DNA from 3 places in the Vreelandella sp. L-25 genome. Region 2 is predicted to be linked to each of the others. Evidence: predicted binding sites of a transcription regulator. Region 2 holds the regulator's gene; each other region holds the start of a gene.

Evidence for each region. Region 2 encodes PhoB, which activates phosphate uptake and scavenging genes when phosphate is short. Its sites were predicted from a motif close to TGTCATANNNNTGTCANA; they were not measured.
Region 1: the regulator PhoB is predicted to act here: its motif matches at 11,133-11,150, upstream of AC13CN_RS14955 (DUF6482 family protein).
Region 3: the regulator PhoB is predicted to act here: its motif matches at 1,319-1,336, upstream of phnC (phosphonate ABC transporter ATP-binding protein).

Annotation. Positions count from the first base shown of each region.
Region 1 is NZ_JBSXNH010000087.1:669-12,686, forward strand. Features, by position in the region: partial or broken gene iscB (RNA-guided endonuclease IscB) at 1-263, shown strand, start outside; gene AC13CN_RS14890 (16S rRNA (uracil(1498)-N(3))-methyltransferase) at 335-1,045, shown strand; gene rloA3 (retropepsin-like aspartic peptidase RloA3) at 1,058-1,612, opposite strand; gene AC13CN_RS14900 (lytic murein transglycosylase) at 1,684-2,976, opposite strand; partial or broken gene AC13CN_RS14905 (DASH family cryptochrome) at 2,989-3,162, opposite strand; gene mnhG (monovalent cation/H(+) antiporter subunit G) at 3,337-3,741, opposite strand; gene AC13CN_RS14915 (MrpF/PhaF family protein) at 3,734-4,003, opposite strand; gene AC13CN_RS14920 (Na+/H+ antiporter subunit E) at 4,003-4,476, opposite strand; gene AC13CN_RS14925 (Na+/H+ antiporter subunit D) at 4,473-6,074, opposite strand; gene AC13CN_RS14930 (Na+/H+ antiporter subunit C) at 6,071-6,418, opposite strand; gene AC13CN_RS14935 (Na+/H+ antiporter subunit B) at 6,452-6,883, opposite strand; gene AC13CN_RS14940 (putative monovalent cation/H+ antiporter subunit A) at 6,876-9,224, opposite strand; gene hemH (ferrochelatase) at 9,425-10,504, opposite strand; partial or broken gene AC13CN_RS14950 (DCC1-like thiol-disulfide oxidoreductase family protein) at 10,578-10,753, shown strand; gene AC13CN_RS14955 (DUF6482 family protein) at 10,779-11,081, opposite strand; gene AC13CN_RS14960 (hypothetical protein) at 11,221-11,514, opposite strand; gene dnaB (replicative DNA helicase) at 11,597-12,018, opposite strand, start outside.
Region 2 is NZ_JBSXNH010000066.1:72,246-84,263, reverse strand. Features, by position in the region: gene pstB (phosphate ABC transporter ATP-binding protein PstB) at 1-29, shown strand, start outside; gene phoU (phosphate signaling complex protein PhoU) at 60-785, shown strand; gene cysZ (sulfate transporter CysZ) at 855-1,589, shown strand; gene AC13CN_RS09865 (hypothetical protein) at 1,654-1,980, opposite strand; gene AC13CN_RS09860 (hypothetical protein) at 2,557-2,856, opposite strand; gene phoR (phosphate regulon sensor histidine kinase PhoR) at 3,176-4,468, opposite strand; gene phoB (phosphate regulon transcriptional regulator PhoB) at 4,471-5,160, opposite strand; gene ubiA (4-hydroxybenzoate octaprenyltransferase) at 5,270-6,160, opposite strand; gene AC13CN_RS09840 (chorismate--pyruvate lyase family protein) at 6,199-6,771, opposite strand; gene AC13CN_RS09835 (NAD(P)/FAD-dependent oxidoreductase) at 6,859-8,055, shown strand; gene AC13CN_RS09830 (HU family DNA-binding protein) at 8,151-8,423, shown strand; gene AC13CN_RS09825 (hypothetical protein) at 8,423-8,779, shown strand; gene yccS (YccS family putative transporter) at 8,917-11,124, shown strand; gene recG (ATP-dependent DNA helicase RecG) at 11,152-12,018, opposite strand, start outside.
Region 3 is NZ_JBSXNH010000006.1:646-7,241, reverse strand. Features, by position in the region: gene AC13CN_RS00160 (IS630 family transposase) at 1-982, shown strand, start outside; gene phnC (phosphonate ABC transporter ATP-binding protein) at 1,425-2,270, shown strand; gene phnD (phosphate/phosphite/phosphonate ABC transporter substrate-binding protein) at 2,267-3,130, shown strand; gene phnE (phosphonate ABC transporter, permease protein PhnE) at 3,141-3,971, shown strand; gene AC13CN_RS00140 (phosphonate dehydrogenase) at 3,981-4,991, shown strand; gene AC13CN_RS00135 (LysR family transcriptional regulator) at 4,985-5,845, shown strand; gene ltrA (group II intron reverse transcriptase/maturase) at 5,760-6,596, opposite strand.

The DNA.
Region 1 (12,018 bases), on a different contig from region 2:
ATCTAATGCGGCAGAAGCAGGTGCACGGCTTTCAAACCGGCGACATGGTGCGTGCGATAGTACCCACCGGTAAGAAGGCCGGTACCCATACGGGGCGTGTCGCGATACGCAAAACCGGCAGTTTCAACATTCAGACCGAACAGGGGGCCGTGCAAGGCATCTCGCACAAATACTGCACCGTGATTCAACGCGGTGATGGCTACGGCTATTACATCACACCCTTCACCAACCTAACAGGAGGAGCGGGACAGGCGGTGGCGTAACCCAGTCGCCCTGCGGGCGACGCGCTATTCCTCCCGGCACTAAAAGTACCGGGTATCCCGCGCAAAATCAGATGAATTTGATACTGCTAGACCCGAGCGAGGTCGATGGTCACCACGCTCGTATTACCGATGCGCGCCGCCTGACCCATCTGCATGAAGTACACCGCGCTAACGAAGGCGATCGCTTAACCGTGGGTATTCAAGGCGGCGCTATGGGTAAGGCCACGCTAACGGAGCTCAACAAAACGCAGGCTCTGTTTGCGCTGGAAGATATCAACGAACCGCCGCCGCCTGCCCTGCCCGTTCATCTTGTCCTGGCGCTGCCGCGCCCGCGTATGCTGGCACGCACGCTTGAGCACGTCACGGCGTTAGGAGTCAAAGAGATTACCCTGCTGCACACCAAGCGGGTTGAAAAGAGTTACTGGCAGTCGCCAGAACTGCGGCCAGAAAAAATTCATCAGCATTTGATACTTGGGCTAGAACAAGCGCGGGATACTCAACTGCCTAACGTGACGCTCTGCAAAGGGTTTCGTCCTTTTATGGAAGAGCAGCTACCGGCACTTCTAACAGAACGAAGAGGATTGGTTGCCCACCCAGGCATGGAGAATGCCTGCCCGCGCGGTATTGATGAGCCAACGCTATTACTGGTAGGGCCCGAAGGCGGTTTTATCCCGTGGGAAGTGGAGCAGCTACTGACGGCAGGCTGCGAGGGAATGCACCTAGGCCCTCGTATCCTGCGGGTAGAAACAGCCGTCACCGCGCTGCTGTCACGGCTGTTCTAGGTTGGATGGAAGTTACGACTGCTCGTCTTCCGGGTCGTGGGGAACGTAAGTGGCATTCTCCCCACACTCGGGTTCTTGCAGGAAGGTATTGCGCACATCCAACAAGCCGAGGTGACTGATAGTACGACGCCCCAACAGCAGTGGGTAAATCATCTCTTCTCGGTCACGCAGGCTAAACTGCTCCTCGTAGATGGTATCCCCCATGCACACGTCCATCAGCACCACCGGGCGCTCGTCACGACCCCCAGCGCCGCGCACGGTTTGCTCGCGATAGAGTGGACGCTCGATTTGGTCGCTAAAGGTGTCACCGCTCTCTTGATCTTCCAGCTTCAAACGAAAGCGCACCCACTCTTCGCCATCTTTTTCAAACATCTCGATATCACGGGCATCCAGTGATGAGGTAAGTGCGCCGCTATCCAACTTGGCCTTGACGGCAATCCCCCATGGCTCGATGTAAGCATTTTCCACCCAGCCGAAGACCTTATCCTCAGCCTGTGCGGTAGCACTGACCAACAGGGAACCAGCCAATACGCTCGCCCCCAACACCCCTAGAAATGTTTTTCCCATTGCGACTCATCCTTGGTGAGAAGTTTGCCTAGCTATCAAAGAGATTCAAACAGCGATGAAAGCGCCCTGAGCTAGCGCAACCGCTCTAACAGCGACTGGGTAGCAAAGCCATCCGGCACTAGGCCTTGGTCGCGCTGGAAGGCACGCAGCCCCGCCTGAGTATTCGGCCCCATAATGCCGTCGGCAGTGCCTACCGCGTAACCGGCGTTGTTCAAACGCTGCTGGAGCGTTCTGACATCATCACGGGTTAAAGGTGCCTCATCGCGTGGCCATGCTTGCGAAATGCCCTCTCGCCCAGCAATGGCGTCGGCTAGCGTGGCAACCGCCAGCGCATAGCTAGTGGCATTGTTGTAACGCAAGATAGCGCGGAAATTGGGGCCTACGATAAACGCGGGGCCATTCGCCCCGGCCGGTACAATCACCGCTGCACTATCGAAGGAAGGCAGGTCACCGTTCACCGCACGCACGCCTTGCGCGGCCCACTCAGCGCTGCTCTTGCGGCCGGTTTGGGCGTAATCAAAGGAGGTAGGCAGCACAACTTCGGTACCCCACGGCTGCCCGGCCTGCCAGCCCGCCCGCGCCAGATAGTTCGCGGTAGAGGCCATCACATCGGGTATGCTACCCCAAATATCGCGGCGACCATCGCCATCGCCATCCACCGCGTAGGCCTCAAAGCTGCTGGGAATAAACTGGGTATGCCCCATCGCTCCCGCCCAAGAGCCTTTCATCTGCTCTGCGGCAATGTCGCCCTGGTCAATAATACGTAGTGCTGCTAGCAGCTCCCCACGAGCAAAGTCTCGCCGACGGCCATCATAGGCCAGCGTGGCGAGGGACTCTAGCGTCGAGAAATCACCAAAGTTGCTGCCGTAATTACTCTCAACGCCCCAGATGGCCACGATGATTTCTGCTGGTACGCCATAGCGCTGCTGCATCTGCTGGGCTGTTTCACGGTGTTGCGCGTACTTCTCCTGACCATTGGTAATACGCGCGGTAGACACGGCACTATCCAAATACTGCCAAATGGCACGCACGAACTCAGGCTGGTAGCGGTCTAATTCAATCACCCGCTCGCGGTAGCGCAGGCCATCAAAGGCGGAGGCTAGCGTCGCTTCGCTAATCCCTTGGTTGGCGGCATAGCGACGAAACTCGCTTAACCACTGATTGAAGTTGGCATAGCGCACCTCTTCAGCGGCTCGTGCATCTACCTCGGTCATTAGTTGCGGGCTGGCGTGTGTGGCAGGGCTGTGGAGAGCAAGCGTCGTAGCGGCAACGAATAACAACGGGAATACAGCGGCTCGGCGAGTATTCAACGAATTGTTATGTTTCAGCGACACGGCGGGTAATGACACGGGTATTAACGGCATAGCATTCTTCTCTCAGCAATCCTTGGCGTGAGCTGGATGATGGCTCAGAAATGAGGGAGATACCACCCCTAGGCCGCTAGGGCAGAGAACAGGGGCTGGCAGCCAGTATGCCACGTAAAGCCCCTTGGAGTCGTAATGGCCCGCTTGCTTTAATACGTTGAAATACCTATCTTGGCGCGGGTCGCGGAGTCGCTGCCACGCCACGCCGTAATACATGGACACAACATCTTATACAGTACAATTATTGTACATAAATTGACATAACAGTTTTTCAGAATAGCGTCTCTATTTCGGGTTTTTTAGGCATAAAAAAAGCCACAACGAGGTGGCTTAAAGAAGTCGTTGGTAGTGCTCGTCGCGCTAATCTGGGTCGGTGTTACGCGGGTGTCGCTTGGCGTTTTCCTGGGTTTCCATGCCGCTTTTAAGCTCATGGGTAAGCGGGTCGTAGTTAGGACGCAATTCATCTTTCACCGTGCCGCTCCACAGCCTTGAGCCTACGAAGTATCCGGCCCTCCCGATCACGTGGGCGGCAATCGGCGCAGTGATTAAGATAAACACAATAATGGCAAACGAGCGTGCCACTACGCCCACTTCAGCAAAATGCATGGCCGATGCCAGCATGATTAAAATCACCCCGAGCGCCGCCGCCTTGGTGGTGGCGTGCATACGCGTCAGCAAGTCAGGCAAGCGAAGTAAACCAACGGCGGCTAACAGCATAAAACTAGACCCTGTTAGCAGCATGGCCCCTTTAATTACATCAATCATCCCGCGGCCCTCCACGTTCTAAAAAGCGCGCAAAGCCAATGGCGGCTAAAAAGCCCATCAGCGCAATCACGATCGCGGCGTCCAAGAAGCTCGAGACGCCCGATTGAATCGCATACACACCGACCAACCCCACGACTGTTGTCGAGAACAGTTCTAGGGCCACTACGCGATCTGGCAGACTAGGTCCGCGCACCACGCGAACGAAGGTCAGCACGAGCGCCAAGCCCATGATCACCTGACTAATTAAAATCACGGTTTCCATTAACGAAATAACTCCAGTGCCCTGTGTTCCATCTCTTTCAAATTGCGTCGAAGCTCCTCTTCGTCGTCCAGGAACATCGCATGGATATACAACACTTTACGGTCATCGGACACGTCTAGGCTCAGGGTACCCGGTGTGAGCGAAATCAAATTCGCCACCAGGGTGATCTCCATTTCGGTGCGTGCCGACAGCGGTAAGGCAATGACCCCCGGCTGCATGTGCCAAGGCGGCGTCAGGATATCGAATGCCACGCGTAAGTTGGCCTGAACCAACTCTTTGATGAAAAAACCGAGAAAGCCGATGAAGCGCGGCACACGAGCAGGATAGCCTTTCAACCCATCGACTTGAGGCTCAATCAGCAGCAACGCGATATAGCCAAAAATCATCCCCACCAACAAATTCAACCCGGAGAAGTCGCCGCTCAGCAGCACCCAGGCCAAACCAAGCAAGAGGTTCCAAATGGCGCCGGTCATGGTGTTTCCTCCAAGCGGTCATCGACACGTTCGGCCTGTATCTCAATGGGATCCAGTAGCGCTGCTTCCGCACTTGCGGAGGCACCGAGTACCGCTTCGATATAGCCTGAGGGCGTCATCAATTGATCGCCTATTTGGTTCATCACCAGCATGATGGGTTCGGCAAACACGCCAATAAGCAGGGACATCATGGCCAGCACCACGACAGGCAGATACATCATCCATAGGCTGGGCTTCAGTAACCGGCCATCATCGCCTGTCGGTGTCGGTGTTTCGGGCACCTGGTTTTCTTCAGGTAGCGCCTTCCAGAACACTTCGTTCCAGATCTTCACCATGGAGTAGAGCGTCATCAAACCCACGGCCAGGGCGATGCCGGTCGCCACGTAAGCCTTTGCCTCAAAGCCTGCGCGCACCAGCACGAATTTGGCAAAGAAACCCGACAGCGGCGGAATACCCGCCAGAGAGAAGGCGCTAATAAAGAACGCCACGGCCAGCCAAGGGCGTTCACGATATAGCCCGCCCATCTTTTTAAGCTGGTAAGTGCCCTGTAGGCGGTGGGTAATCCCGCTAATTAAGAACAGGTTCGTCTTCACAATGATGTTGTGCATGATGGCAAACACACCGCCTGCAATCGCCAGTGGTGTATAGAGCGCCAGCCCCAGGATCATATAGCCAATCTGGCTGACGATATGAAACGAGAGGATACGCCGGAATTCATACTGGGCGGCCGCCCCCAGCACGCCGGTCACCATAGTGAGAACGGCCCCCCACAGCATGATGTCCTGTAGGTAGCCCATGGTCTGATCGAAGATTAGCGTAAATACCCGGAACAGTGAGTAAACGCCCACTTTGGTTAACAGGCCTGCAAACAGTGCGGATACCGCCACCGGAGGCGTGTGATAAGAAGCAGGTAGCCAGAAAAACAGCGGAAACGCAGCGGCTTTGATACCAAAGGCCACCATAAACATCACCGCAAGCACTTCGACCATGCCGCTGTGCTCGGCTTCATCCATGCGCAGCGCGATATCGGCCATATTGAGTGAACCCACCGTGCCGTAAAGCAGGCCTACCGCAGTGAGAAAAATGACCGATGCCAGCAGATTGAGCGTCACATACTTGATGGCGCCCTCCATCTGCGCGCGCTCGCCTCCCAGCGTCAGGAGCGCAAACGAAGCCACCAGCATGACTTCAAACCAGACATAGAGGTTGAAGATATCGCCCGTTAAAAAAGCACCCGCCACACCCGCCAACAGCAGATGCATAAGGGGGTAGTAGCCAAATCTTTCATGCCCCCGGCCGGTGGTCGCCAGGGAGTAGATCCCCATGGCCAAGCCAATGATCCCGGTGAGCAGAATCATCACAGCGCTGAGCATGTCAGCGACGAGCGTTATCCCAAACGGTGCTGGCCAGCTGCCCATTTGAATGGTGATGTAGCCATCTTCTAAGACCGCAACGAACAGCCACAGGCTGACGACAAATAGTACCACGTTGCCAGCCACGGCAATAAAGCGCTGCATGGGCCGCGAGCGCCAAAACATCAGCGAAATGGCCCCGGAAAGCAGCGGCAGCAAAACGGGAAGTGCGACTTCAGGCCTCACGTGTCGGTATCCTTCATCTTGTCTAAATCATCTGCCTTAACGATTTCGTAGGCCCGGCGGATCAATACCACCGCAAACGCCAATACCCCAAAGGCAATCACGATAGCGGTAAGCACCACCGCTTGAGGCAGTGGGTCAGCGACATCGCCCAAAGGCTGCATCATCCCTTCAGGAATCAGCGGCGGTGCGCCACGAGTCATACCGGCGGTAGTAAAAATCAGCAGGTTGGCGGCATTAGAGAGTAGCATCAAGCCAATCACGAGTTTGACGATAGAGCGGCGTAGCATCATAAAAATAGCGGTGGCGTATAACAGGCCAATCGCCAGTGCCATTAACGGTTCCATGGGCGGCCTCCTGCAAACAGCGGGTTGGGTAACTTATGGCTCATCCTTATCCACCTCCATTAATGCCATGACCATGCCCATCACCGACCCCAACACCGCCAGATACACTCCGATATCAAAAATCAGCGGCGTAGACGCTTTAAAGTCGATCACCGGAATCGTCCACCACTGAGCAGTCAGAAAAGGCTGCCCCATGAACCAAGCGGGCACTACCGAGATCATCCCAAAAAAGAGTCCTGCGCCGATCAAGTCTCGCGGGTCGACCATGCGCAGCACCTCTTTGGTGGCACTGACCCCGAAGGCAAACAGGTAAAGAGTGAACGCCCCAGCTGCTACCAATCCGGCAATAAAGCCGCCGCCCGGTTCGTCATGGCCACGCAGCAGCAGAAAAACCGAGAACATCAGTTGCAGTGGCATCAGGAACCGCGCTGCCGTATTCAGAATAATCGTGCCTGATTTAACCATCGTAGGGCTCCTTCACGCTGGCTTTGTCGCTATCCGCCGCTTTGCCTTCTGTCTCCCCATGACGCAGCTTTAGCATCGCAATCACACCAATCGCGGCTAACGCTAAAACAAACATCTCGCCGAGCGTATCGAGGGCACGATAATCCACCAAAATGACGTTGACGATATTGCGACCATAGGCAAGCGGCGCGCTGTTTTCCACCATATAGGTAGAGATCGATTCAAACTGGTCGATACTCCAAGCGGTTATGATCAGCAAGAAGATTAACACCCCCATGGTGGCCGCAACGGCCCCATCACGGATGCGCTCAAGATTGGTGGAGAGATTTGAAAAACGCGGCAATCTGAAAAGTACCAATACCAGCAGGATCACCGTCATGGTTTCTACCAGCAGTTGGGTAATCCCCAAATCTGGCGCGCTAAACAGAATAAAGATCAGCGCGATAGAGAAGCCCATAATGCCCACCGATACCACGGCGCCTAAGCGGGAGCGTGAAATTGTGGCAAACAGCGCCCCCATTGCCATGGTGCCCACCACAATGACTTCATGGAAACGCACGTCTAGGGAGAGCGCCAGCTGCGGAGAGTGGCGCAGCAGTATTGAGTTGCCAATCAGCGCGATCAGCACTACCAGCATGACCAGGATGTAATTGCGCATATAGCCGTTTTGCAGCAGGCGTGTCTGCCATTCAGAGAAGCGCACGACGCCATTCATCAAGCCTTCGTACCCCGCCTCGGGGCCATGACGCATCACCGGTGCCAACCTGGCTAACTGGGCGCGTACGCTGTCCCACCGCTTGAACAGCAAAAAGCCGAGGATCAAGCTCACCACCGACATAATCAGCGCCACGTTGACGCCGTACCACAGCGACAGCGAGACCGGCAGCGTCTCCCCCGCCACCGCCGTTGCTGCCGAGGTCAAGAGCGCATCGGCCCCTAGCACAGCAGGGGCCAAGCCAAGCGCGAGCGACCCGAATGCCAATAGGCCTGGGCCTATCAGCATACTCAACGGCGCCTCATGGGGTGTTTGGGGTGTTTCATGGCGTGCGCCGTAGAATGGCCGTAGCGCAATAATCGCCGCCACCGCAATGGTCAAGATGGCTGCCAGGAAAGCAAACAGCACCAGCAACAGTTGAATGCGCTCGGCGCCTAACGCTGCCTCCAGCATGAGTTCCTTACCGATAAAGCCAAACAGCGGCGGCACCCCTGCCAAGGAGAGCGCCGCCACAAAAGCGATTACCGCCGTGACAGGCATAACGCTTCGTAATCCGCCCATGGCGGTGACGTCTTTGGTGCCGGTTTCATGGTCAAGGATGCCCGCCACCATAAACAGCGCCCCTTTATACATGGAGTGGGCGAGCAGAAAGGTGACAAAAGCGGTCATGGCGTATTCGGAGCCAATCCCCAGCAGCATAGTGAGCGTTCCCAGCGCCATAATGGTGGAGTAGGCCAGCAGCTTTTTGATATTGGTATGGTGAATGGCTAAGAAGGCACCCGTCAGCATGGTGGTCGCCCCCACCACTGAGAGTATTGTCACCCACATGGCCGTGCCACCCAGCTCAGGCTGAAGGCGTGCCAGCAGGTAAATCCCCGCTTTCACCATGGTAGCGGAGTGCAGGTAGGCCGACACAGGGGTCGGCGCCGCCATAGCGTTAGGCAACCAGAAGTGGAATGGGAACTGCGCCGACTTGGTAAAGGCTCCTAGCAATAAGCAGATCAGCATAGGGGCATAAAGCGCATGCTGGCGCAGGTCATCGTCTGACTGCAAAATCTCACTCAGAGACCAGCTGCCGCTGGCGATACCCAATAGCACCAAACCTGCCATTAACGCCAAGCCACCAGCAACCGTCACAAAAAGCCCCTGACGAGCGGATTTGCGTGCTTCAATATCAGTATGGTTAAAGCCAATCAGCAGGTACGAGGTGATGCTGGTCAGCTCCCAGAAAATAAACAGCGTCAGCAGGCCGTCCGCTAACACAAGCCCCAGCATAGAGGCCATAAAGGCGACGAGGGCGAGGTGAAAACGGGCAATATCTTGGTGGCCTTTTAAATAGCCACCCGCATACACCAGGACACAGGTGCCAATCACCGTAATCAGCAAGCCAAACAGCAGAGAAAGGCCATCCAGTAAAAAGCTAAGGCTAATGCCTAGCGAAGGCACCCACGACCACTCAAGTAACTGAGGCCCGTCACTCAACACCAGGGGCGCTTGACTAAAAAGCCAACCAGCCAGCAACGCCGGAAACAGCGCAAGCAGCAGGCTTGTTCGCTCCCCAAACCAACGGTTGAGCAGCGGTGAAGACGCTGCCAACACGAAGCCCATTAACACGGCAAATTGCATCCGGCGCTTTCTCCCTAGTGACGTTCATTCATCCCAATAAGCCGCCTATACAGATGCACAAGCCGCTTAAACGTTGAATAAGTGTGATTTTATATGCACAAACCTTATACTAGCGTTTCTCACATTTCTAGAAAAGACGGCCCCAATAAAAAACCGCCTAACGTAATACGCTAGACGGTTTTTATAGCAAATACGCGACTTTACGGTGTCGACAACCAGCCAGAGAGCTCGTTATTGACCACTGCTAACAGTGCATCTATATGGTCATCGCGGTCATTCAAACAGGGGATATAGCTAAAGGTTTCGCCACCCGCTTCCATAAAGCTGTCGTGGATCTCCTCTTTGATCTCCTCAAGGGTTTCCACACAATCAGAAGAGAATGCTGGCGAAAGAATCGCAATATGCTTATGCCCCTGCTTGGCCAGCTCGGCAACGTGCTCCACTGTTTGCGGGCCAACCCACTTCTCGGGGCCAAACTGCGACTGAAAGGCGGTATCCACCTCCTCCTTGCTTAAGCCCAGCTTCTCACGCAGCAGCCGTGTGGTTTTCTGGCATTGGCAGTGGTAGGGGTCGCCTTCCATTAAATAACGCTCAGGCACCCCGTGATAGCTGGCAACTAACTTGGTCGGGCGGCTCTCAAACCCGTCATAAGCTTCCTGTACCGAATTCGCCAGCGCCTGGATATAGGCAGGATGCTCAAAATAAGCGGGCACGGTGCGAATATAGGGCTGCCACTTCATCTTCATCAGCGTGCGAAACGCCTGATCATTCGCCGTCGCGGTGGTGGGCGAGCCGTATTGCGGGTAAAGCGGGAAGAACACAATGCGCTCGCAGCCCTTCTCTTTCATACGCTTTAGCACGCTATCGGTGGAAGGGTTGCCGTAGCGCATGCAGAAATCAACTTCTACATCATCGCCATACAACGCCTTTAAGCGCTCGGTCATTTTTTCCGTTTGGGCACGCGTGATGGTTAGCAGCGGGCTTTCATTCTTCTCATTATTCCAAATACTTTTATACGCATGGCCAGATGAAAAAGGCCGCTTGGTGAGAATGATCAGCTGCAGCAGCGGCTGCCATTTCCAACCGGCGTAATCCACAACCCGTTTATCGGATAAGAACTCGCTGAGATAGCGGCGCATGGACCAGTAGTCGGTGGCATCGGGTGTTCCCAGGTTGGCCAGAACTACGCCCACCTTGGCGCGGGGAACCGCAGGGTGACTGCTGGGCGCATGAGTTAAACGCCCCTCACCGGGTTGATCCTTTACAACGCTATCTGCCATCTCGCTCACTCCTTAGGTGCAGTACATAATGGGCAAAATCTTAACACTTTTCGGCAAAGTCGCGGCATAATCAGGGAGATGGTTTATCGGCATGGACGCCAGCCGGGCGGGCCCTGTATGCGGTGTTGGGCTACCGGCGGCTGGTAAGACTTTCTTGCTTACCGGGCCTGCGAAGCATGATGGATGCAGGCTACCGTTTTTTTTGCCCGACGCCGTATCCGGCTGGGGCTGTGGTGGGAAAAGCGTTAGGTTAAACCGTTACGTTAACCAGTGATTAAAAAACTAGCGGCATACGCGAGGTCAGTGGCGAGCTGTAATGGGCGTCGTGACCAATCACTTCATCCTGCGGCACATGTTGCACCAGGTAAGCGCGATGGATGCCTGCACGTTTTAGCTCCAGATAAACGTCATCTAATGAACGGAACAGCATCGGCTTATTACGTTGCATCAGCATATGGCGTTCGCCTTCTACATCTTCTAGCTCTACTTGGTAGAAGCGGCTTCCCGAATGGGTAATCACCCGAATCTCAAAGTTGTCGTGACTCGCGACGAACTGTTTGAGCGCTTTCAGTTCCATGGCTCCCTCCTGTTATTGGTCATCGTCATGGAGCACAGCATGACGCGGCCCCATGACAATAATATTACCTTGGCACTAACTGCCTAAGAGGGCAATAACAGAAAAGAGTTCCTGACCAATTCGTCAACTTATGGTCGATTTACTGATACTCGGACGGGTCAATCGCCTTACCCAGCGAGTTGCGGTCAATCCAATTACCGCCTTTGGTCTCTTTGTACCGAAACACTACTTTGTCGCCGACCGCGACGGGAAGCTCAGTATCTTCCGTTTGGTAGCTGTACTTCTCTCCCTCCACTACCAGAAAGTAGCGATAAAGGTCGGGCATGCCCAGCCACTCTTTAAAAGGCCCCTCGCGCTCTAGCGACTGGAGTTCACCGCGGCCTTCCAACTTAGGAAGACGTTTGCGGTTACCGCGCCTAAAACCACCTGCCATTTGTTACTCCTGTCTATCTATCTGCTCGAGGCGAACTGCTCATGAGGGTGCGCATTATACGTTCTCCCCCATGACGCTCAAGTTAATCGCCAAACGCTTCGCCGTAGCTGTCGGGTGCCAAGTCCTCGAAGCGCGTGTACTTGCCTATGAAGGCCATGTGGACGGTGCCAATCGGCCCGTTACGCTGCTTACCAATGATCAGCTCCGCAATACCCTGGTTATCCGGGTTGTCCGGGTTATACACCTCATCTCGGTATACGAAGGCAATGACGTCAGCATCCTGCTCGATCGCTCCCGATTCCCTCAAATCCGACATCACGGGGCGCTTGTTGGGGCGCTGCTCAAGGGAGCGGTTGAGCTGCGAAAGCGCCACAACCGGGCAGTTGAACTCCTTTGCCAAACCTTTCAAAGAGCGGGAGATCTCGGAGATCTCGCCGGTACGGTTTTCGGAGAAGCCGGGTATCTGCATTAGCTGCAGGTAGTCGATCATGATGAGCGCCATAT
Region 2 (12,018 bases):
AAAACTACATTACCGGCCGCATGACCTAGGCCCAACCGACGTTACGTCAGGAGTGCTCAATGGATATTACGAGCGATAGCCACAGCCAGCATATCTCTCGCCAGTTCAACCAGGAGCTGGAAGAGCTGAAAACCCACCTGATGGCCATGGGCGGTCTGGTGGAAAAACAGGTACAAGACGCCGTTCACGCCCTGTTGGAAGGCGACAGCCGTCTGGCCGAAAAAGTGCGTGACAACGACCGCCAAGTGAACGACCTGCAACTGCAGATTGATGATGAGTGTACTCGCGTCCTGGCCCGTCGCCAGCCGGCTGCCTCGGACCTTCGTCTGGTGCTGGCCGTTATTCGTGCCACCTCAGACCTTGAGCGGATTGGCGATGAGGCGAGCAAAATTGCCCGCAACGCCCTACTGCTGAGTGAAAACAGCGGCGGCATTCGTGGCCTGGTCGAAGTGCGTCACATCAGTGAACACGTGCGTAAAATGCTGCGCGATGCACTGACGGCTTTTGCCCGCTTCGATACCGAACTTGCCATGCAGGTTGTGCGTGAAGATGAGTCGGTGGATGACGAATACGGCAGCGCCATGCGCTCTCTAATGACCTTTATGATGGAAGACTCCCGCTCTATTAGCTCCGTCCTCAGCATCATGTGGGTACTGCGGGCACTAGAGCGTGTGGGCGACCACGCCAATAACCTGGCAGAGTACGTGGTCTACCTGGTGAAGGGCCTGGATATTCGCCACAGCGACCCCGACACCTTAGAGCAGAAGGTGCTTAAAAAGTCTTGACCTAGCAGGTAATTCCTCCTGCAATACGCCCAGATGACACATCTGGGCGTTTTTATTTAAGGAGCAAGCATGGTGGATGCAATAACGGCGCTGAGCCAAGGCACACGTTTGGTGTACCAAAAAGGGCTGCGGCGCTACATTTTCCTGCCGATCCTGGTCAACCTCATCGTGTATGCCAGCATGCTAAGCTTGGTGCTCAACCGCTTTGATAGCTGGCTCGACAGTGCCATGACCATGGTCCCCAGCTGGTTGGAGTGGCTCTCTTGGCTTATCTGGCCGCTCTTCTTCGTTAGCCTCTTGGTGGTGATCTTTTTTACCTTCACCCTGGTGACACATCTGATTGCCGCGCCGTTTTACGGCTTTTTAGCCGCTAAAGTCGAGCGTCAGGCTACAGGACGGGAACCGTTGGATGATCGCGGGCTAGCTAAAACGGCCATCGATGCACTGGGTCGCGAACTGGTCAAGCTGGGCTATATTCTGCCGCGCATGGCGGCGCTGTTTATTCTCAGCTGGATACCGGGCCTCAATCTGTTGGCACCGATCTTGTGGGCACTGTTTTCCGCCTGGGTGATGGCCATCACTTACCTTGATTACCCGATGGATAACAACAAGGTCACGTTTCGCGATATGCGCAGCCGTCTTTCGCGCCGCTGGTGGCCTAGCCTCACCTACGGCGGGCTGATCATGCTGGTCACCTGGATCCCGCTTGCCAATCTGTTTTTAATTCCTGGCGCCGTAGCGGGGGCGGTGCTGATGTGGGATGGTCACTACCGTGACACCCAAGATGTTGTCGCACGTCGTTAGAACACGCAGCCATACGCAAAAAACCCCGTCGGAGCGGGGTTTTTTGTGGAATTAATATCAACGCTTACCAACGAAGATCATCACCTTCATCACGGTTCAGCTCGCTAGCATCATAGCCAGCTTTACTGGTAGCCACGTTGTTGGAATCGCTGACGCTGCTTGAAGTGGAGTAGTCCAGCGTATCGCCTTCATTACGGGTCAAGTCACTAGCAGAGTACTGAGCCGGGCCTGACGTATTGTGCGAGTTAGGCTGCATCACATCGTGTCCTGCAGAGCGGTCTTTGTTGAGTTCAATGGATGTTTGGGCAAATGCCATCGGACTTGCTACCAAACCAAAAGCAACACCTAACACTGCAGCTTTTTTAGCTAACTCTTTGTCTTTGAAAAACATAAATTACTACTCCTTTAACATTGAGCCAGTCGACGTAGGGTGGAAACCAATTAAGCGACTACGACTAATGGCTAACTTTACATCTTGTCAAGGCATCCAGAATGCCAAAAATACCACATAAATTAAATATCTGTTAAAAAACATAAACTTATTCACTTTCAATTGCGCGCAATATAAAGCTGCAAAATCATTACCCATACAAATATACTGTATAATAATGGCACATGCGTCGGATAAGTGACGCAAATTGACTCACTTGCCTTGCTGCCCAACCGCTTCATTATCCCCGCCAAGAGGGCAGCCATGCCATTCGCTGGGGTTTATGTGTTAGGCATAAAAAATTAGACCCCGCAGGGCGGGGTCTTGAGAACTCTTACTTTTACACGATACTTACATCTGGCTTCCAATCCTTTTGCGGGGATCCAACCTTGGAATTTACCCTGACCAGTGTATTGATCGCTTTTGATTCACTCCTTGAATCATTGAGAATCCTTGCGATGAGACATCCTTGCCTCTCTAGTTGCTCACTCCTTAAGCGTAAGAGTTTTTTACAGCTTTGCAAAGAAATATTACTCGTTACATACCACTATTTTCTTCTGGGAGTTCTTCGGTGCTGTCATAGGTAGCATCCGAGTCATCACTCATGGAGTTTGGTTCCATGTCGCTGGCGTTATCACCCTCGTCATGGGTTAAATCTGTCTTGTCATGATCAGACGGCATAGCTGAGTCATTAGACTGAGCTTCGACCGGCTGCTCATCTGGAGAAATGTTGTCTGCCGGATCTGCAGGCTCTTGAGCAAATGTCAGTGGGCTTGCTACCAGACCAAACGCTACACCTAAAATACCAGCTTTCTTGAGTAGTTCCTTGGACATCATATTCCGCCTCCTCGATCGCTGTGAAATACCGCTATTTAAGGAAGAGTGACATCTTGTCTTACCAGTTCCTGCAGTAATCTTCCTTGACAAGTATGTAGCAGCCTATATGCCAAAAACTCTCAATAGAAATAAAATCTATTTATATACAGACACTTATAAAAACAACCACTATGCCGATTAACCCTCTAGCACTGGCTTAAGTAGATGATTAGTTGGCTACATATGACACATGCGCGGTGTTTGACCATGATTGCATGCCAATATGGCACACTTATATATAAGTTATGCAAGCCAAGACGGAGAGTGGTATGACACAGTGTTAGCTGTTAACGACACGGGAGGGTGGGAAAACACAGCGGAACAACGCCCCCTCACCGGGTAACGACTCCACTTGAAGCTGTGCATCATGGCGCAGTAGAACGTGTTTAACAATGGCAAGGCCAAGACCAGTACCGCCAGTGGCGGTACTGCGGCCCTTATCAACGCGGTAGAAGCGTTCGGTGAGACGCGGAATATGCACCGGATCGATCCCTTCACCGTCGTCGTCCACTTCAATGCAGGCACTGCCATTGGACAGAGCCACCCAGCGGAGCGTGATTTGACTTCCCTCCGGCGTATAGCGCACTGCGTTGAATGCTAGGTTTGAGATGGCGCTGCGTAGTTCTTGCTCGCTGCCCACCAGGCGCGCCTCGCACTCCAACGCCACCTGAACGCTATGCTGCTGGTTCGAGAGCGCCAGCGCATCCCGGCGAATGCTCTCAAGCATCGACCCAACCTCAAGCGGCTGATGATCTTCGCCTCCTCGGTCAATCTCCAGGCGTGACAAAAGCAGTAGATCATTCACCAAGCTCTGCATACGCTTGGTCTGCTCTTCCATCTGACCAATGCCTTTACTCAGGCGCGGTGGCAGCATCTCTTTAAGATCGCCGTAGGTTTCCAGATAGCCGGAAAGAACGGTGAGTGGGGTGCGCAGCTCATGGGAAACGTTAGCGACGAAGTCGCGGCGCATCTGCTCTAGGCGATGCAAGCGGGTAATATCCCGCGCCATAACCAAGCGCTCGTCATCACCATAGAGCGTGATTTGATACTGCAGAATGCGACGCTCATCAATGGGCGAGGTGAGCGTGAGCGGCTCGCTGTACTCACGGGCATTAAAGTAGCTGATGAAACGCGGGTCGCGCAGCAGGTTAGTAATGTGCTGACCGCGGTCATGGGCGGTTTGCAGGCCTAGCATGTCGGTGGCGGCACTGTTCCACCACTCTAAATCACCGTGGCGATCCAGCATCACGACGCTATCACGCATCGCTTCCGAGGATTCTTGAATACGCGCGAGGGTTGCTCGCAACCGGCTTTGGGTAATGCGTTGGCTTTTTTGGTAACGGTAAAGGCGATCGAATAGCTCGCCCCACATGCCAGTTGCCGCAGGAGGCTCATCGTGCGGGTTGAGCGTTAGCCACTTGAACAGCGCCCTAAGCTGGCGGAGTTGATACACCAAACAGAGCGTTAGACCCGCAGCTAACCCGAAACCGGGGTAACCTAGCAGCCATCCCAGGCACATCCCTAGGAAAGCCAGCCAGATAATTCGCCACAGCTCACGGCTCCACAAACGCACGATTACACCCGAGCAGAGAAACGATACCCAGTGCCACGCACTGTTTGAATCAGATTCTGATGTGCTTCACCTAGTGCTTTGCGCAACCGGCGAATATGCACATCCACCGTGCGCTCTTCTACATACACATTACCGCCCCACACCTGATCAAGCAGCTGGCTACGGGTATAGGCGCGCTCTTGGTGAGTCATAAAGAATTGCAGTAAGCGGTACTCGGTAGGGCCCATCTCCAGCGCTTTGCCATGGGCGCTGACGCGATGGCTCACAGGGTCCAGCAGCAATCCATTGATTTCGATGGGGTCTTCCACACCGCGCGGGGTCGCCCGGCGCAGCACGGCTTTAAGACGAGCCACCAACTCGCGGGGGGAAAACGGCTTGGTGATGTAGTCATCCGCCCCCGCCTCCAGGCCCTGAATTTTATTATCCTCTTCGCCTTTGGCGGTCAGCATAATAATTGGCAGCTCAGCGGTGGCCTCTTCGCGCTTGAGACGACGGGCCAGCTCGATGCCGCTGGTGCCCGGCATCATCCAGTCCAGCAGCAGCAGGTCGGGCTGGTGGTCAACGACCATCGCATGGGCATCCTGGGCGTTGTCCGCTTCAAGCACGCGATAGTCAGCCATTTCCAGCGCCACAGCGATCATCTCGCGAATGGGTGCCTCGTCATCGACAATCAGTACGGTCTTGGCGGTCATCCAGGGCCTCACGGTGTTCTATGAAAACTCGTTTATACAAAACAGTTCAATGACATGTCTGTGACGATGACACCATGACTTAATGACAATTCTATGACACCCAGCATAATTAGCCAGCTGCAGGCCACCAGCTCAGAACAATTCCGGCAAATACCAAGAGCCCTGACCAGTGGTTATTCAGAAACGCCTGGAAGCAGCGGTCGCGGTCACAGTGAAAAATTAACCGCTGCTGATGAGCAAACGTCGCTGCCATGCCTACCAAGCCCAGCCAGAAAAAACCGCCTAACCCAACCCGCAACCCCACCCAGGTAAGCAACGCCAGCGTAGCAAGCTGCAGCAGGCCAATGATGAAACGGTCGGCGCTGCCAAACAGCACCGCGGTGGATTTAATGCCGATTTTCAGATCATCGTCACGATCCACCATGGCGTATTGGGTATCGTAAGCCACCGTCCACAGCAGGTTAGCGCTAAATAGCAGCCAGCCTTCCAGCGGCACATGCCCCAGTACCGCGCCAAACGCCATTGGGATCGCCCAGGAGAAAGCCGCCCCGAGCACCACCTGGGGAAAGTGTGTGTAGCGTTTCATAAACGGATAAATAAATGCCAGCAGCACACCCCCAAGCGAGAGCAGCACGGTAAACCAGTTGGTCAGCAGCACTAAAATAAAGGCGGCGGCCACCAGCGCCACAAATAGCAGCTGCGCTTCGGTTTCGCTGATCCGACCGGTGGCCAGTGGCCGCTGCTTGGTACGCTTTACATGGCCATCGAAGTGGCGGTCGGCGTAGTCGTTCACCACGCAGCCTGCGGCGCGCATCACATATACCCCGGCAATAAAAATCAGCAGTACATCGCGGCCTGGCACGCCCTCTGACGCGACCCACAGCGCCCACAGCGTTGGCCACATCAGCAGCCAAGTGCCAATGGGTCGGTCCAAGCGCATTAACTGTAAGAAATCTGCCAAACGGGCCCACCCGGTCGGGCGCAACAGAGAACGGTCCATGCTCATGCTTACCTCGTCAAAAAAGCTGCTGCGTTAGCCTAGCGCGACGGAAGGCCCAGCGCATCCGCCATGGTAGATAAAAAATACTCCTGAACCAGTAACGAAAGCCCACCATGTTCAAAGACAGAGCGCCGCCCCCATAAGCTATTGGCCGATAGCCCCGGCTGCTGGTGGGTAAAACGTGGCGGCGTCGCCGTGGCTTCCAGCGGCCCACGAACCAAATCGGGCTGCTGAAATAGCCAACTGCCTAACGAGCGTTCGCCCAACTTCCCTAGCCCTTTTCCCTGTAGCTGGTGAAGCGGGGCCACCGAACGCGCTACCACCCACGGCGTTTCATCAACACACAGCGCCACCTCGCGCAGCCACGCGTAGCGGCGTGGCGCGATGCCTAGGGCCAAGGCTTCATCGCGCTGGGGCAGGCCAATGGTTTGGCGCAGCAAGCGCACCCGAAACGCTCCCGGCTCGCCTGCTGCTATGAGGCGCGCGGTTAAGGAATCCGTGGACGCTACCCACTGCCACCAAGGCGCACTCATGGCTGGCTGAGTGGCTGCCACGGGCAGCCACTGAGGGAAGAGCGAAAACGCAGGTGTGGATAACACAGGGGCGGTCACCTAAGCCTCCAAGGCGGTCAATTCAGAGCGGGCTAGTGTAACATGGTGGCTTTACAGGCTTTTGTTCCACCGACGTTTGGTGACGGTATGCCCGACTCACACACGACATCTTCCAGAACACCTCACCACCACGCCGCACTGGTGATTGTGGGCACCGGCATGGCAGGCGTTGGCCTGGCCCGCGCGCTGCGCCGTCAGGGAGATACGCGCACAATCACGCTGGTCAGCGCTGACAGCGGTGATGATTACAGCAAACCGCTGCTGTCGACAGGCTTCGCCAAGCGCTTGAGCCCTGACAAGCTCGCCCAGCGCAACGCTGAAGCGCTCGCCGATGAATTAAACGCACATATCGTTACCCACACCCACGTCACGCAACTGGATGTGGATAACCACGTGCTGCAACTCAGCAGCGGAACAACGCTTGGCTACGATGAGCTAGTGCTCGCCACCGGCGCGGCCCCTCGCACGCCGTTTCGCATACCGAGCGAGCTGGCCGAGCGCTGTTTTACCGTCAACGACTTGGATGACTACCGCCGCCTACACGGAGCACTCAACCAGCCTACTCGCGTCGCGATTATTGGCGCCGGATTAGTCGGCTGTGAATTCGCCAACGACCTGCACGCAGGTGGGCACCAAGTCACCGTGATTGCGCCAGAGAGCGCCCCTCTACCACGCCTACTCCCTGAGCGGCTGGGTAGTACACTGGCCAATGCGTTTCAAGAGGCTGGTATTCATTTAGCGCTTGGACGCACCTTAGAGACATTATCCCAAGATGCAGACAACGCTTTGACGCTGCAACTCGACAATGGCGAGCGCCATACGGTAGATATCATCCTATTCGCGACCGGTTTGGCACCTCGCACGCAGCTTGCTGAAGCGGCAGGGCTGAGTGTTAGCCCCAGCGGCATTCAGGTTGACCGGCAGCTACGCACCAACCAGCCGCATATTTATGCGTTGGGCGATGCCGCGTGTATTGATGGGGTGAACGCCATGTATGTGCAGCCGCTGCAAGCAAGCGTCAAAGCCCTGGCAGCTACCCTTGGCGGCACCCCAACGTCTGTTAGCTTCGGCGCTTGGCCAGTCGTGGTGAAAACCCCGCTGCTACCCGTGGTGGCCTACCCACCCACTCAGCCCCCAGAGCGCTGGCGGATTGAGGGCGACGGCAATGATTTCACCGCGTTAGCGGAAAATAAAGACGGACATTTGATTGGTTTTGCGTTGACAGGCGGCTGCGTGAGAAGGAAAGTGGAGCTTTCCAGAGCTGCCCCAGGCCTGCTAGGCTGATTTTCGCCGCATCCACGACTAGGCTAAAGAAGCGCTGCCTGCTGGGTAGGCTACCAACAACATTGATGTTTGTTTTCCACAAGGGAGATTCCTTTATGCGCAAACCTGAACTCGCTGCAGCCATCGCTGAAAGTGCTGACCTGTCCAAAGACAAAGCGGGCCAAGTGCTCAACGTCATTCTGGACGAAATCACCAACAGCGTCGCCAAGGGCGAAGACGTCGCCTTGATCGGTTTTGGCACCTTTACCGTTCGCGAGCGCGCTGCCCGCACCGGTAAAAACCCGCAAACCGGCGCACCGCTGCAGATTCCGGCCAGCAAAAACGTGGCATTCAAGCCAGGCAAAGCGCTCAAGGACGCCGTTTCCTAATGAAGCTTTCGCTGACGCTGTGGCTGCTGGGCTTTATGCTCAAGCGAGCCCTGCGCCGCAAGCCGCGCTTTCGTGAGCAGCTCGAGCGCATGCGCGGCCTCGACTGGGGTGTCGCTACGGAAGACTTAAGCACCGCCCGCTACTACCGGATGGCGCCTAACGGCATCACCACCGGCAAGGGGTTGCCCGTCGATCTAGATCTTGAGCTGCGCTTTCGCGATCAAGACGCGGCGCTGCGTATTCTCAAGAAGCCTACCCAGCAGGCGTTTCTGGACGGCATGGTGGCAGGAGACGTCCGCCTCGTCGGCGACTCCTCCGATATGAACAAGCTGCAAAAATTGTTGAAGTATTTGTAGCGCCATACGCCCAGCCGCAGGCAACCAGCTCCCCGCAGCCAAACGCTGCGGGGTTTTTCGTTAACGGCACACCATAGCCACGTGCCGGCATACTATTTATACTAAAGTCTAACAACAGCAAACTCACAAGAGCCTCTATGCCCCTCTCCCTTTCCCTGCGCCGCCTTTGGACCCTAGATAAGTTCGCCTACAGCCTGCGGGTGTTTATCGCCTTCAGCGGGGCGCTGCTGTTTAGCGGGCTGGCGGGGGATGTGGCGCTGGTGATTCCGCTGTTTCTGGGCATTATTGCCAGCGCTCTCTCAGAGACCGACGATAGCTGGCAAGGGCGTTTGCAGGCGTTGGTGGTCACGCTGCTCTGCTTTGCCTCGGCGTCGTTCGTGGTGCAGTGGCTGTTTCCGTGGCCGTGGCTATTTGCAGCGGGCTTGGCGGTATCCACCTTCACGCTGATTATGTTGGGAGCGATTGGCCAGCGTTACGCGACCATTGCCTCCGGCACGCTGATTCTTTCGATCTACTCCATGATCAATATCGAGCAGCATGGCGGCGTGGATGAAGACGTCGCCGCCCGCCAGCTGCTACTGTTGGCCGGTGCCGCCTGGTACGGCGCAATTTCCGTAGTGTGGTGTGCATTGTTCTCTCGCCAGCCGGTGAAACAGAGCATGGCACGGGTCTACAAAGCCCTAGGTGAGTTCTTGATTTTGAAATCGGCGCTGTTTGAGCCGGTACGGGGCGTTGATGTAGAGGCCCGCCGCGTGGCGCTCGCTCGCCAGAACGGCAAGGTAGTGGATGCTCTTAACCAAGCAAAAGAGATGATCTTTCGCCGCCTGGAAGGCCAGCGCGGCAGCCGTAAGCTCAACCGCTACCTGCAAATTTACTTTATCGCCCAGGATATCCACGAGCGGGCAAGCTCCACCCACTACCCTTACAGCGCACTTACTGACGCCTTTTTTCATCACGACGTACTGTTTCGCTGCCAGCGGCTGCTGGACCAGCAGGGCCGCGCCTGCCGCCAGCTAGCCAAGTCGCTGCTGCTCAACCGCCCTTTCAGCCACGAGCAGAGCGAGCAGGCGCTGGCCGACCTGCGCGCCTCGATCGATAATCTGAGCGAGCGCGGAAAGCCCGAATGGCGGCCACTGATACGCCCGCTGAATGCGTTAGCGGACAACCTCTCCACGCTAGAAGCTCAGATTGCCAGCGTCCACAACCCGGACACCGGCAGCGAACGCCGGGACAGCGCGCTTTATGACCGCTCGCCCTCTAGCCTGCTGGAAGCCTGGAAACGGGTGCGGCTGAACTTTACGCTGGGTTCGCCCACCTTTCGCCACGCGGTGCGCCTAACCACCGCGCTAGTGGCGGGCTATGGGCTGCTGCAGTGGCTCGACCCCCAGCAAGGGTTCTGGATTTTGCTGACCACGCTGTTCGTATGTCGACCTAACTTCGCCACCACCCGGCGCTTTCTCTCCCAGCGGATTCTGGGCACGGTGCTTGGGCTGATTGCAGGCTGGGCGTCTATCAGCCTGTTCCCCCAGCCACTTATCCAGAGCATGATTGCCGTGGCGGCGGGCGTATCGTTCTTTGCCAATCGTGAAAAGCATTACGTGATCGCCACGGCCTCGATCACCCTGCTGGTGCTGTGCAGTTTCAATCAGGTGGGGGATGGCTTCGACCTGATCTGGCCGCGGCTGTTTGATACGTTGATCGGCTCGCTGATTGCGGGACTGGCGGTATTTTTTATTCTGCCGGATTGGCAGAGCCGCCGCCTCTACCGTGAGGCCGCCAAGGTGCTGACCAACCACCGCCGCTACTTGGACGAAATCGTCCACCAGTACGAAGAGGGCAAGCAGGACGACCTAGCTTACCGCTTGGCGCGGCGCAATGCGCACAACGCGGATGCGGCGCTCTCGACCCTGCTCACCAACATGCTCCACGAGCCGGGGCACTATCGTAAGCAGGATGCTGATAACGGGCTGCGCTTTTTGGTACTTTCCAACACGCTGTTAAGCCACCTCTCCGCGCTGGGTGCCCACCGCCATCGGCTGGCAGAAGATGAGGACGATGCCGCTTTTGTGCCGCTTGCCAAGCGGATTAGTGCCCTGTTAGAGCAACTGGCCGAGCAGCTGGATAAACGCCTACCCGTGGAGCCGCTGACCGCGCCTGCCAACGAGCTGCTGAGTCAGTTAGAGGAGCAAAGCGGCACAGCGGAAGAGAAGGCCGTCACGCTCTATCGCCCCATCCAAAGCCAGCTGCGCCTAATTGCCAGCCAGCTTGGCCCGCTGAGCGATGCCGCCAACCGCTTAACAAGCCCCAGCGCCGAAAAGCTCCACGAGCCTAACGCAGCGGTTTAGCACCGCGCGCATACCCATGCCCTGCCGCTACACCTGCCCGTAGCGGCCTGCCGCTTCACCCAGCCAGCGGCGCACCAGCACGGCCGTCACGTCGGCATTGCCCTGCAGCGCCTTGGCCAGGGCGGTTACCCGCTCTAGCTGATCGGCATCGCGCTCTAGGTCGGCAATTTTCATCTGGGCAAGGCCGGTTTGGCGAGTGCCGAGCACTTCGCCGGGGCCACGAATTTCCAAATCTTTTTCAGCAATGCGGAAGCCGTCGGTGGTTTCCCGCATCACGCCGAGCCGTTCCCGGGAGCTTTTGGAGAGCGGCGGGTGATAAAGCAGCACGCAGAAGCTTTCGGTGCTGCCGCGTCCTACCCGCCCACGCAGCTGGTGAAGCTGGGAAAGCCCTAAGCGCTCCGGGTTTTCGATGATCATCAGGCTGGCGTTGGGCACGTCGACTCCCACCTCAATCACCGTGGTGGCCACCAGTAGATCCAGCTCGCCGCTCTTGAAGGCGTCCATCACCTCGGCCTTTTCCGCAGCTTTCATGCGCCCATGAATCAGCCCAACGGCTAATTCCGGCAGCGCTTGGGTCAGCTCATCACGCGTTACCTCGGCGGCCTGACATTGGAGCACCTCGGATTCCTCAATCAGCGTGCACACCCAATACGCTTGGCGACCGTCACTGCAGGCGTTGCGGATGCGCTCGACCACCTCGGGGCGGCGCTCGTCAGAGACCACTACGGTTTTTACCGGTGTGCGCCCTGGCGGCAGCTCGTCGATCACCGACACATCCAGGTCGGCGTAGGCACTCATGGCCAGGGTGCGGGGAATCGGCGTGGCGGTCATGATCAATTGATGAGGGGTTAATCCACCCGCTTCGCCCTTCTCACGCAGGGCGAGGCGTTGGTG
Region 3 (6,596 bases), on a different contig from region 2:
CATTCGCGTTCGCGCCGTTCAACGGGTCATGGATGGCGAGAGTCCAGAAGTCGTCATCAAAGCGCTGGGGATGAGCCGAGCACGAATCTATGAATGGCTGGCTGCCTACCGCGAGGGTGGCTTTGACGCGCTCAAGGCCAAGCAGATTTCCGGTCGTCCCAAGAAACTGAGCGGTGCTCAGATCCGGGAGCTGTATATCTGGATAACGACCTTTACGCCGGACCAGTTGAAGTTTGATTTTGCCCTGTGGACTCGGGGCCGAGTGCGTGAGCTCATCCGGCAAAAGTTCAACGTCCGGTTAAGCGATGTCTCGGTCGGTCGTCTGCTTCGAAACCTGGGGCTGACGCCTCAGAAACCCCTGCATCGGGCCTACCAGCAAAAGCCAGAGGCCGTGAAACAATGGAAAGAAGAGACCTACCCGGAAATTCGCAAGGAAGCAAAAAAAGTCGGCGCCACCATCTATTTCGGCGATGAAGCCAGCATTCGGTCTGATTATCACAGTGGCACCACCTGGGCACCCAGGGGTGAAACTCCGATCATCCGTAATACGGGCAGTCGCTTCAGCATCAATCTGATCTCGGCCATCTCGCCTCGCGGCGAGCTTCGCTTTAAGACCATTCAGGGCAACATGAACACCGATGCGTTTCTTGGTTTCCTCAAGGCTCTGGTGCAAGACGTTGACAAGCCGGTTTTCCTGATCCTCGATAACCACCCGGTTCATCATGCTCGTCGGGTTCGAGACTATGTTGAGAGTCTCGACGGCAAGCTCAGGTTGTTCTTCCTGCCGCCGTACTCGCCGGAGCTGAATCCTGACGAGTCTGTTTGGGGCTATATCAAATACCATCACGTCGGTAAAAAGATCATTAACAGCAAAGAACAACTTCGGAGCACTGTTTACCGGCAGCTTCGACGTTTGCAAAAATTGCCACGACTATTGAAATCGTTTTTTGGCCATCCGGATTTGGCTTATATCTCCGGGTAATGTTCGCTTACTTTATTTCGAATTAGTAAGTGCAAGGCTGTCCTTGCCCACCCTTAAGGCCACACCTTGAATTGCTGCCCGTTTCCAGATCCACCCCACCATAGTCAGCACCTGGAAGCGCGACCTATTGGAGAGCGCGTCCGACCTCCTCGAAGGCAAGAGTATAGTCGGTAAGCAATTCGATGAACTCAGCACGGACGAACTGTACCGTGAGATTCGCCGACTGACGGTGGAACGCAATTTTTGTTGCTTAAGCTCCTGGGTGGCTCGTTCCACTTTGGCTGAGCTCCATGTATTTCACAGAGCCCTTCGGAAAATCCTTGCGAACCAAAAGCACTTCATCAACCTGTCACGTCAGTGACACGACAGTGTCATCTCTCAGCTTTACCGTTCAATTGTAACTCGCAATACGGCGAGCTTATTTATTGCAAAAGGTGATCCTGTGGCGCCAACTCAATCAACCAATGTGATGCTTCGAGTCGAGAGTATGGGCGTAACCTACCCGGGAAACGTCCTCGCGCTCAAACCCACCAACGTTCACTTTCACAAGGGCGAATTCACCGTGCTACTGGGACTTTCAGGCGCGGGTAAATCCACTCTGCTTCGTTCACTGAATCACCTGGTTAAGCCCACAACCGGGAAGGTTGTGTCTGGCGAGTTTGGTGAACTGACCAACCGTAGAATCCTGCGACAGCACCGCAGCCGCACCGCCATGGTGTTCCAGCATCACCAGCTGATCGAACGATACACCGCGTTACAGAATGTGCTGACAGGCAGACTTGCGTATCACGGTACTTGGCGAAGCCTGCTTCCCCTGCCCCGGCAGGACCTGGAGTTGGCTCTGCAATGCCTCGACCGCGTAGGTCTGGCTGACAAAGCGCTTTCCCGAGTAGATCAGTTGTCCGGCGGCCAGCAGCAGCGGGTTGGAATCGCCAGAGCATTGGTGCAGCAACCATCCATGATTCTTGCCGATGAGCCCGTTGCCAGCCTGGATCCGGCCACTTCTGAAAAGGTACTCGGCCTACTGCGCGATATTTGTCAGGAAGATGGAATCACCGCGGTTATTTCCTTGCACCAATTGGAATACGCCCAGCGTTTTGCAGACCGGATCATCGGCCTTTCGAACGCTCATATCGTTTTTGACGATGCTCCTGAAAACCTGAAATCGAAACACCTGGACGAGATTTACCACCGTTCACCCAGCGTGGTAGCTGCGGAAGGCAAACCAGCCATCCATAAACCTAAGACCACCCCGATAACGACAGACGTACTGGAGATAGCACAATGAAGACAATGATTCACTCTTTGCTGGCTCTGATAATGATGCTCGGCATCCATTGGTCAGCCCATGCCGCAGATACAGACCCTGATCTTTTGAAAGTTGCCTTGCTGCCGGATGAGAACGCGTCAGAACTGATCAAGCGAAACCAACCTTTGAAGGATTACCTGGAAACCACTCTTGGTAAGGAAGTAGAACTGATTGTTACCACCGATTACTCCTCCATGATCGAAGCCATGCGTTTTGGCCGAATTGACCTGGCTTACTTTGGTCCGTTGTCCTATGTGATGGCCAAGAGTAAGAGTGACATTGAACCCTTTGCCGCCATGGTGGTAGACGGGAAGCCGACTTATCGCTCCATCATTATTGCCAATGCGGACTCTGGCGTTGGCTCCTTCGCGGATATCAAAGGCAAGAAAATGGCCTACGGTGACCGCGCATCCACTTCCAGCCACCTGATCCCCAAGACCGTACTCCTTGAGAAGGCAGAGCTCGAAGCCGGAAAGGACTATGAGGCTCATTTCGTCGGTAGCCATGACGCTGTTGCGGTTAACGTCGCCAATGGCAATGCCGACGCCGGAGGGTTGTCCGAAGTTATCTTCGAGCATGTGATGGACAGCGGTTTGATTGATCGGAGCAAGGTCAAAGTGCTGGGCTACAGCGGTGACTTTCCTCAATACCCCTGGGCCATGCGTTCGAACCTGGCCCCTGAGCTGAAGAGCAACATTCAGAAAGCCTTTCTGCAGATCGATGACCCGGAGATTCTCGACAACCTGAAGGCTGAGGGATTCGCGGCAATTACCGACGAAGATTACGATGTCATCCGCGCTATGGGTGGCCTGCTCAATCTTGATTTCGCAAAAATGTGAGGAGTGCCCCATGAACTATACAACGAAGGAACCGGCGACTCTGTCGCCGGCCCCGTCGGCCTCCGTGCTGGATGAGCACGCGAAAGGCTGGCGGAAAAAACTCGGACAGTCGCTGTTAGTGCTGCTCATCATTTTTGTCGCAAGTTGGCACGTAGGGCTGCTCAATTTCAATACACTTGCCAATGGCGTGCCAGCCATAGGCACACTCATTGGCGAATCTCTTCCACCTGACTTCACCAATGTGGCCAGCTGGGTGTCGCCGTTAATCGACACGCTTGCGATGAGCATTGCCGGTACTGCCATTGCAGTAACCTTGTCTGTGCCACTGGCATTCCTGGCTGCGCGCAACACCTCTCCACATCCGGTGGTGTTCCAAGTAACTCGAACCCTTTTAAACGGTTTGCGTTCAGTCCCGGAACTGATCATGGGCATCATCTTCGTGGCTGCTGTTGGTTTTGGGGCGTTGCCTGGCGTACTGGCGCTCGGTCTTCACTCCATTGGCATGGTTGGAAAGTTTTTTGCCGAAGCGATTGAGCATGTAGATGAGGCGCCAGTGGAAGCGGCCGATGCTGCCGGCGCTACTCGCTTGCAGGTGCTCTATCACGCCGTGCTGCCACAAGTACTTCCTCAATTCGCGGACGTGTCCATTTATCGCTGGGAATACAATTTCCGTGCCTCGACCGTAATGGGCATGGTGGGTGCCGGTGGTATTGGCTTCGAATTGATGGGCTCGCTGAGAATCATGCAGTATCAGGAAGTCAGCGCCATTCTCATTGTCATCTTGTTGATGGTCACCGTCGTGGACAGTCTCAGTGGCCGCCTTCGTAAGAAATTCAAATAAGGACCGTCTATGAAACCCAAGGTTGTGATAACCCATAAGATCCATGACAGTGTTCTGGATGAACTTGCCCAAGATTGCGAGCTGGTCACCAACCAATCCGGCGCCACGTTGCCCCAGGAGGAAGTGGCTGCGCGCGTTGCAGACGCTGATGCGATGATGGCGTTCATGCCAGACCGAGTTGGAGTGGAGTTCCTACAGGGGTGTCCGCGCTTGAAGGTGATTGGTGCAGCCCTGAAAGGCTATGACAACTTTGATGTGGATGCCTGCACGCGTCATGGGGTTTGGCTGACATTTGTACCGGATTTGCTAACCGTGCCTACTGCAGAGCTAACGGTCGGGCTGACGATCAGTCTCACCCGACAAGTCAAGGCGGCGGACCACTTCGTTCGATCCGGTGAATTTACTGGCTGGACACCACGCTTCTATGGGCAGGGGATCGAAGGCTCACGGATTGGTATTGTGGGTATGGGGGCCATCGGCCAAGCGGTGGCGCAGCGCCTGAACGGATGGGGAGCGGATTTAATCTATTCCCAGCCGGAACGTTTACCCGTGCAGCATGAGCAGGCACTGGGTTTGTCCCATACTCCCCTCAAGATGCTGCTGGCCCAGTCAGATATTGTGATCCTGGCAATGGCGCTCAATGAGCAAACCCTCCACACCATTAATCGCGAAACGCTAACAGGAATGAAACCGGGCGCATTCCTTATCAATCCCTGCCGTGGATCTGTGGTGGATGAGGGTAGTGTTCTGCAAGCGCTTCAATCCGGTCAGTTGGGGGGGTACGCCGCTGATGTGTTTGAGATGGAAGATTGGGCGAGAGAAGATCGTCCGAGGGAGATCGCCCAGGGGCTCAGGGCCCACCCCAACACGCTGTTTACTGCTCACATCGGATCGGCAGTCAGCCAGGTGCGTCTGGCTATCGAGCAACGCGCTGCTCGGAACATTCTGCAAGTGCTTCGGGGTGAGCGGCCGGGTGATGCGAGCAATGATCCCAGTGGCCGCGAGAGCGGTCCATGCTGAATCTTGTCTGGCTGAAGAGTTTCGTGGCGGTGCTGGACCACAACGGGTTTCAGGCCGCAGCCCGCCAGTTGGACATCGCACAACCCACACTGTCCCAGCACCTTCAAAAACTCGAAAACCAACTTGGCGTTTTATTGGTCCACAGGGGGCGCTCTGGCTGTGAGCCAACCCGGGCTGCCTTAACCTTGTTGCCTTTTGCCCGAAGTCTGCTCCGGCTGGAGGAGCAGGCGAGATCTTCCATTATGGAGGCTCGACTTCGCGTTGGGGCGAGCTCCAATATTGGGATTTATATGCTCCAGCCCTACATCCGTCGTTACAAGGAGCTGGGCGTAGGGCCCGAGGTGGATGTGGTAATAGATTCCAATCCGACTATTGCACGGCATTTATCGGACGGTGAGCTGGACGTGGCGATTATGGAGTGGTGGCATGATCTACCCGGATTCCATGCTCAGGCGTGGCGTAACGAGCCCGTTGTTCTAATCGTTCCGCCTGGTCACCCGTTAGCCCGTCGAACCGATATCGACCGCGATACGCTGTCTAACATGGCTCTGATCGGCGGCGAACCCGGCACCGGCACTGGCCGGCTTTTGGCGACCTACTTCGGTGAGCATGGGCCATTTCCGACGGTATCTATGCAGCTGGGTAGCACCGAAGCCGTCAAGCAAGCGGTTAAGGTCGGACTTGGCGCATCGTTGGTGCTTGAAAGTTCTGTACGGGAGGAGGTCCAAAATGGAAGTCTGGTGGCTATTCCCGTGAGTGAGCCTGGCCTTAGCAAGGAGCTGATGGTGATTTATCCGAGCAGCCTGGACAAACACAGGCCAGTATACTCGTTTGTTGGGCATCTCTGTGAATAGCTATTGGGTCCACCTCACGCATATCTAGCTGGGAATGCAGATACTGAGCCTCACGCTCACTTCGACAACGCAGTATTCCGTCATCTGCATATCGGCAGAATGGGATATCCGGATGACGAACGGTCAGCCAACGATCCAATGCATAATGCAGAAACAGGTTTGCCAGAACTGGCGATAACGGGCCACCTTGTGGTGTGCCAACGTTCCGTCGTTCCTGCTTACCATCTTTCGTCTGCATCGGTGCCGTTAGCCAGCGCCTCACATACAGCAGCACCCAGGATTCAGAGCAATGGTGGTCAAGGGCCTTGAGCAATAGCTCATGATCAATATGATCAAACAAGCCACGGATGTCATACTCCAGCACCCAGTCCCTTTCCCAGCACCGATTTCGCGTGATCGCAAGCGCATCATGCGGGGATTTCCCGCGCCGATACCCGTACGAGTCCACATGAAAGACAGGTTCCAGGATAGGTTCCAGCGTCATAGTAACCACAGTTTGCGCTATACGATCGCTAACCGTGGGTACCCCGAGCAATCTTTCTCCTCCACTTTTCTTCGGAATTGGAACTGCTTTGACGGACAGTGGGAAATAGCTGCCGGACGACATCCGATTCCAAATTAGATAGAGGTTCTTACTTAAGTCTCGATCAAAGTCCTGAATCGTCTGGCCATCTACACCGGCCGCACCTCGATTTGATTTAACGCGCTGATACGCCTTCCATACCTGGCGCTTGGAATTTTTTTCTCTAAT